DNA from 3 places in the Shewanella sp. GutDb-MelDb genome. Region 2 is predicted to be linked to each of the others. Evidence: predicted binding sites of a transcription regulator. Region 2 holds the regulator's gene; each other region holds the start of a gene.
The links. The regulator MetJ, encoded in region 2, represses methionine synthesis genes. The targets are predictions, from matches to a motif close to TAGACGTCTAGACGTCTA.
Positions count from the first base shown of each region.

Region 1: the regulator MetJ is predicted to act here: its motif matches at 872-889, upstream of metH (methionine synthase).
Region 3: the regulator MetJ is predicted to act here: its motif matches at 934-951, upstream of serA (phosphoglycerate dehydrogenase).

Region 1 covers NZ_PJBM01000225.1:22,582-24,861, reverse strand. Annotated here, with positions in the region: gene CXF82_RS11795 (histidine phosphatase family protein) at 122-757, opposite strand; gene metH (methionine synthase) at 1,002-2,280, shown strand, end outside.
Region 2 covers NZ_PJBM01000162.1:1,605-3,884, forward strand. Annotated here, with positions in the region: gene CXF82_RS07085 (sulfite exporter TauE/SafE family protein) at 1-380, opposite strand, end outside; gene metJ (met regulon transcriptional regulator MetJ) at 609-923, opposite strand; gene metB (cystathionine gamma-synthase) at 1,133-2,280, shown strand, end outside.
Region 3 covers NZ_PJBM01000263.1:109,804-112,083, reverse strand. Annotated here, with positions in the region: gene CXF82_RS21020 (helix-turn-helix transcriptional regulator) at 1-73, opposite strand, end outside; gene CXF82_RS21015 (DUF2238 domain-containing protein) at 274-885, opposite strand; gene serA (phosphoglycerate dehydrogenase) at 1,087-2,280, shown strand, end outside.

The DNA.
Region 1 (2,280 bases), on a different contig from region 2:
TTTACGCGAGTATCACGCAGTTTACCACGCTCACCCAAATAGTAATTGAACTTAATCAATTACTATTTGGCTGATGGCTCAATTTCCATGCTATTGCATCAAACTTATCCCATATAAGTCGCTATTCCAGCCCCCAATTAAGGCTTAAGTGCTGTTGCTCGCCATCATGCAATACATCAATCACCACGGTTGCGGCATAGGGCAGTTTCAACGCGCTGTAGATCCCCGCGCACTGTTTTAATTGCAACGATTTTGCCATTAAGTGCCTGATCACGCCGCCATGAGTCACTAATACAATCACCTTACCTTGGTGCAGCTCAACGAGTGACCGCCACGCAGTATCAATTCTAGCTTCAAAGACCTGCATCGTCTCGCCATTGGGCGGAGTATGTTGCCAAGGGTTAGCCCAATAAGCATCAAGCTCGCTACTATACTGCTGATAAAGTGCGCTAAAAGATTGGCCATCCCAATCGCCAAAATTGAGCTCCATAAAAGCGGCCTGCTCAATAAAATCGATACCGTACTGCTGTGCAAATATCTTCGCGGGTAAAGCACAACGCAATAGCGGCGAACTGACCACCAGATCCGCTATCTTGTTTTGCGCCGCGACCCCGGTTTTGCTTGTTAACAGCCTCGATATAGCCCTATTTAGCTGCTCTTTTCCGGCTAAATTCAGCATGACGTCGGTATGACCGCGTAAAATATTACCACCTTCACAAGCACCGTGCCGCAGTAAAACCACTCTAGTATTTTGCATTGCAACATTCCACATATTATATTTATCAGTGACTTACATAAAAATTATCATCAATTCACACTGAAAAATTATCAACTTTTAGTACTTGCACTTCTGACATCGACTCACGTATTATGGACGTCTATACGTATAAATGTCCAAACAAAATAATGTCACGCAAGTATCGCAAATACTTAACTGATAAACACGGACAACGTTTACTGAAATTTATATTTTGCGACTCTGTAATTGGTAGGAATATTCTATGGCAACACGTACCCCAACAACTGCCCCGCATACTCAAGACACGGCTAAAAAAGTGCTAGCGGTGCTAACCCAAAAATTACAGCAAGAGATCCTGCTGCTTGATGGTGCAATGGGCACCATGATCCAAGATCGCAAATTTGAAGAGGAAGACTTTCGCGGCGAACCATTTAAAGACTGGCATTGCGATGTAAAGGGCAACAATGACATGCTGGTGCTCACTCAGTCAGCTGCGATTAAGCAGATCCATAAAGATTATTTATTGGCTGGCTCCGACATCATTGAAACCAATACCTTCAATGCAACCCGTATTGCCATGGCTGACTACGACATGCAGGAGCATTCAGCCGCGATAAACTTAGCCGGAGCGCGCCTTGCCCGAGAAGCGGCCAATGAAGTTGAAGCAGAAACAGGTCGCCAATGTTTTGTGGCGGGTGTACTCGGCCCAACCAACCGCACTTGTTCAATCAGCCCCGATGTCAACGATCCCGGCTACCGTAACGTCAGTTTTGACGAGCTGGTTGAAGCCTATGTTGAATCGATAGATGCCCTCATCGCTGGCGGCGCGGATATCATTATGGTTGAGACCATTTTCGATACCCTTAACGCCAAAGCCGCACTGTTTGCCATTGAAACCGTATACGACACTCAAGGTTTCCGCCTGCCAATCATGATCTCAGGCACCATCACCGATGCATCAGGGCGTACCTTAACCGGACAAACCACCGAAGCCTTTTACAACTCACTGCGCCATGTTAAGCCACTATCGATTGGTCTTAACTGTGCATTAGGGCCAAAAGAGCTGCGCGCTTATGTCGAAGAGCTATCAAAAATCTCTGAATGCTATGTGTCGGCGCACCCTAATGCCGGTCTACCCAACGAATTTGGCGGCTACGATGAAACCCCAGAGCAGATGGCAGAAGTCATTGAAGAGTGGGCTGAAGAGGGCTTTTTAAACATTATTGGCGGTTGCTGCGGCAGCACGCCAGAGCATATCCGCGCTATCCGTGATGCCGTGATTAGGCATGACGCCCGCGTACTACCAGACATCGCAGTGGCTTGCCGTTTATCAGGGCTTGAGCCGCTGACCATTGATGAAAACTCGCTGTTTTTAAACGTCGGTGAGCGTACCAACGTCACTGGTTCTGCCAAATTTTTGCGGCTGATTAAAACTGGCGAATATGAAGAAGCCCTCAGTGTTGCCCGCGAGCAAGTCGAGAGCGGCGCGCAGATCATCGATATCAACATGGATGAAGGCATGCTCGATGGTGCCGAGATGA
Region 2 (2,280 bases):
AACAGACTTACACGGTTCACAGGGATACTAAACTTCATCAAACTAAAGCCAACGGCGAGCGCAACGATAAGAGCAATTGCCAGCCCTAAAATAGGTTGAGGGGCTATTACGATAAGCGTAGCGCCTAAGATACCGCCAGGAATACGTCCCAGTAGCGCATACTGCAGTCCGTTGAACTCAAGCTGACCACGCTCTCTAAAAAGCGTCAATACAGCGGTAGAGAATCCCATCATAATGACTGATGCTGGCACTAGGGAGGGCTCGATAATATATAACAGCGGACTTGCGATGACAGCTAAACCAAAGCCAATTAAACTCTGTGTTAATGCACCACAAAATATAATGATTGAGGCGAGAATGAGCGTGCTTGGCTCTAACATTTGGCTACCTAGAGGTTGTTAAATTTTCGAGCTTATTTTTTGTTCGAGTCTTTGTAATAAAGAATAATGATTTTATGACAAGGTTTGAGCGAAAGCTCATAACGCATTTTTGTCATAAAAAAATAGCAGCACAGAAACGAACCCGAAGGGCGCGGCTTCTGGTTTTTTACTCGAGCGAATGCAAACAAGGACCGCTTTGCGATCCTTGTTTGCAAATACTGAGCTGGTTTACTCTAGCTCTTCCCACTCAATGCCCATCTCATCCATCAAGCGTTTAACTTCCGCAGGCATGCTATCCGGCCTATCTTTTGATAGATCACCATCATTTGGCAACGGTTGTCCTGTGTAGGCGTGTAGAAACGCTTCACAGAGCAATTCGCTATTGGTGGCATGACGTAAGTTATTCACTTGGCGGCGTGTACGCTCATCGGTAAGCACCTTGAGTACTTTTAAAGGAATAGAGACAGTAATTTTTTTAACTTGCTCATTCTTTTTTCCGTGTTCAGCATATGGGCTGATATAATCGCCGTTCCACTCAGTCATTGACTCACCTGTAATTTTTAAATGCGGGGCAGATTTTAACCTCTTATGCAGCACAGTCAAATTATTGCCTCTATTTTATGACAAATGCAAATAGATTTCTAAATGCTTAGACGTCTAAACGGCTAAACTGGTTGACTAGGGTGAATTGCTTAGGTACATTTAGACGTCCAGACATCCCTAGTAAGAAAATATAGCAAGAGGAGTAGTACATGACCGAGCGTAAACTAGCCACTGTAGCTGTACGCCAAGGCATTGAGTCCGATACCCAACACGGTGCGGTTGTACCCCCGATCTATCTTTCTACCAATTATTCTTTTGATGGCCACAAAAATCCAAGAGATTTCGATTATAGCCGCTCAGGCAATCCCACTCGGTCAATCTTGGGTGACGCTATTGCTGAGCTCGAAAAAGGCTGTACTGGCGTTGTGACTTGCACTGGGATGGCTGCAATCACCTTAGCCACCAGTTTACTTGGGCCAGATGATTTGTTGGTGGTACCTCATGATTGTTATGGCGGTAGTTATCGTCTATTTACCAATCTTGCTAAGAAAGGCCAGTTTAAACTTGAAGTGGTTGATCAAACCGATGCAGCGGCATTGGCAACAGCCATTGCTAACAAACCTAAGATGGTGTGGCTAGAAACACCGTCAAATCCATTGTTACGGGTTGTTGATATCACGGCGATCAGTGCTGCCAGCCATGAAGTTGGCGCGCTTGTTGTGGTTGATAACACCTTTCTATCGCCCATCTTGCAACAGCCTCTGCTGTTGGGTGCTGATATTGTTATTCACTCGACCACAAAATATATCAATGGCCACAGTGATGTTGTCGGCGGTGCCGTGGTGGCGAAAGATGCTGAACTGGGCGAATTATTGCATTGGTGGTCAAATACCTTGGGGCTTACCGGCGGTGCATTTGATAGTTATCTAACATTGCGCGGAATTCGAACACTTGCAGTGAGAATTCGTGAACATCAGGCGAATGCGCAGCGGATCCTTGCTACTCTTACCCGTCATCGCGCGGTAGAGAAAGTGTATTACCCCGGCCTTAAAGATCACCCTGGTCATGAAATTGCTGCCAAGCAGCAAAAAGGCTTTGGTGCCATGCTCAGCTTTGAGCTAAAAGGCGGGGAGGAACAGTTAGTCGCTTTCTTAAAAAATCTTAATTATTTCTCTGTTGCAGAAAGCCTCGGAGGAGTAGAAAGTCTAGTGGCTGTGCCTGCAACCATGACGCATCGAGCGATGGATCCTGAGGCACGCGCACAAGCAGGGGTTAAAGACACCCTTATTCGTCTTTCAGTTGGTATTGAAGATGCTGACGATCTTGTTGCCGATATTGAAGCTGCACTCAATGCAGC
Region 3 (2,280 bases), on a different contig from region 2:
ATTCTGCAAGCATAGCCAGGTGGCAAGGTGCAGCCACCTGATGAAGAAACACCACTTCATCAATATTATTCATCACTTCTCTCCCTGAGATATTTCACTTAGTCCATTTAATGCTTTGTAATAATTACCTTTAACCAAAAGAACTAATACAAAGCAGACTAAGTCAGTCTACATAGAGTTGACCTAGTAATAAAGTATGCCGGATGAAAATCATTTAACAGAAACAGTGTAAAGACTAAAGTGGACATACAATTCAGGGAAATTAACGGATCCTTAAACCTGTGGTTTCATCTTAATCGCGATCAATTTGTTATGGTACTGACTCAACAATATTATCGCAGCAATCGCCCCTACTAATGCCATTGCCATGTCAGATTGCGTATCCCAAACATAGCCTTGTGTACCGAGAAATGCTTCAGCATCTTCGCCGGTAAGCGCAGCGACCCACCATTCAATAAGCTCGTAAAGTGCTGAGAATGCCAACGTAAAACAAATAGCCAAAAAGTTACACCAAGCGCCAAGCTTAACGACACCTAAGCGGATAAACACTTCTCTAGCTAAAATAACGGGAATAAATCCTTGCGCAAGATGACCGACTTTATCGTAGTTATTACGGGTCGTCCCCGTCCATTGTGCAATCCAGTCAAACAAAGGAACTTCGGCATAGGTGTAGTGGCCACCGACCATTAAAATCACACAGTGAATAAGGATCAAAACATAAGCCAAGCTCGTTAGGGGAAAGCTATTACGAGTAAAAGCAAGGATTGGCAGTGCAAGTAATGCCGGTAAAACTTCTAACAACCAAGTGAACTGATCTTTCGGCTCAATTGCAGACCACAGCAGAACCAAAAAAAAGATAACTAGCCATGCAATGCTTTTATTCAAAATATCTCTCCCATATACGATATTGTTCTTAATTTAGAATAAACACTTTAGCCATCCAGCCCTCTACACCGAGTTAAAAAAGTGCTACTTTGTTTATAGCTTGACAGTTTATACCTAAACCACGCTAGCGGTTGAATTTAGTCGTCTCTGCGATGAGCTTAGATATACATAATACAAATAAACCAAAAGGGTACATAAATCATGGCGAAACACTCGCTGGACAAGGATAAGATAAAAATCCTGCTGTTGGAAGGCGTCCACCAATCTGCGGTAGATGTATTCGAACGAGCGGGTTACACCAATGTTGAATACCACAAAGCAGCACTGAGCGAAGAGGATCTACTCTCTTCGATTCAAGATGCGCATTTTGTGGGTCTTCGTTCCCGTACCCAACTGACTGAAGCGGTATTAAGTCACGCTGATAAACTGGTCGGTATTGGTTGTTTCTGTATCGGTACCAACCAAGTGAGCTTAGCTGCTGCTGAAAAACTGGGGGTCCCCGTCTTCAATGCACCCTTCTCTAATACTCGAAGTGTAGCTGAGTTAGTGCTGGGCGAGATCATCATGTTGCTGCGTGGGATCCCTCAGCGCAACGCTATGGCTCATCGAGGCGGCTGGCTAAAAAGTGCTGCAGGCAGTTATGAAGCACGCGGAAAAACACTCGGTGTTATTGGTTATGGCCATATCGGTACCCAGCTAGGTATTCTTGCTGAAACCTTGGGCATGCGGGTTATCTTTTATGACATTGAAGACAAGCTACCTTTAGGCAACGCGCAACAGGTACATTCAATGGAACAGCTACTGTCGCTTGCCGATGTGGTCAGTTTACATGTACCAGAAACACCGCATACCAAAGAGATGATTGCTCACGCTGAACTGGCTTGTATGCGCAAAGGCAGTATCTTAATTAACGCTTCACGCGGCACCGTTGTCGATATTGATGCGTTAGCCGCCGCGCTCAAAGAAGAACACCTGTCAGGTGCAGCAATTGATGTATTCCCTGTCGAGCCAAAATCGAATAACGATGAGTTTGTCAGCCCATTACGTGGGCTTGATAACGTGATATTGACTCCTCATGTGGGTGGTAGCACGGCTGAAGCACAAGAAAACATCGGTATAGAAGTGGCTGGGAAACTGGTTAAATACTCTGATAATGGCTCGACCATGACCGCAGTTAACTTCCCTGAAGTTTCATTAGCGCCACACTCAGGTACCTCGAGATTGCTACATATTCACCGTAACAGACCCGGGATCCTTATCCAGATTAACTTGGCATTTGCAGAGAAAGGCATCAACATTGCCGCTCAGTATCTACAAACAACAGCTGAAATAGGATACGTGGTGATGGAGGTTGATTCAGATAAAGCTGATGAGGCACTCACCGAAATGCAAGCG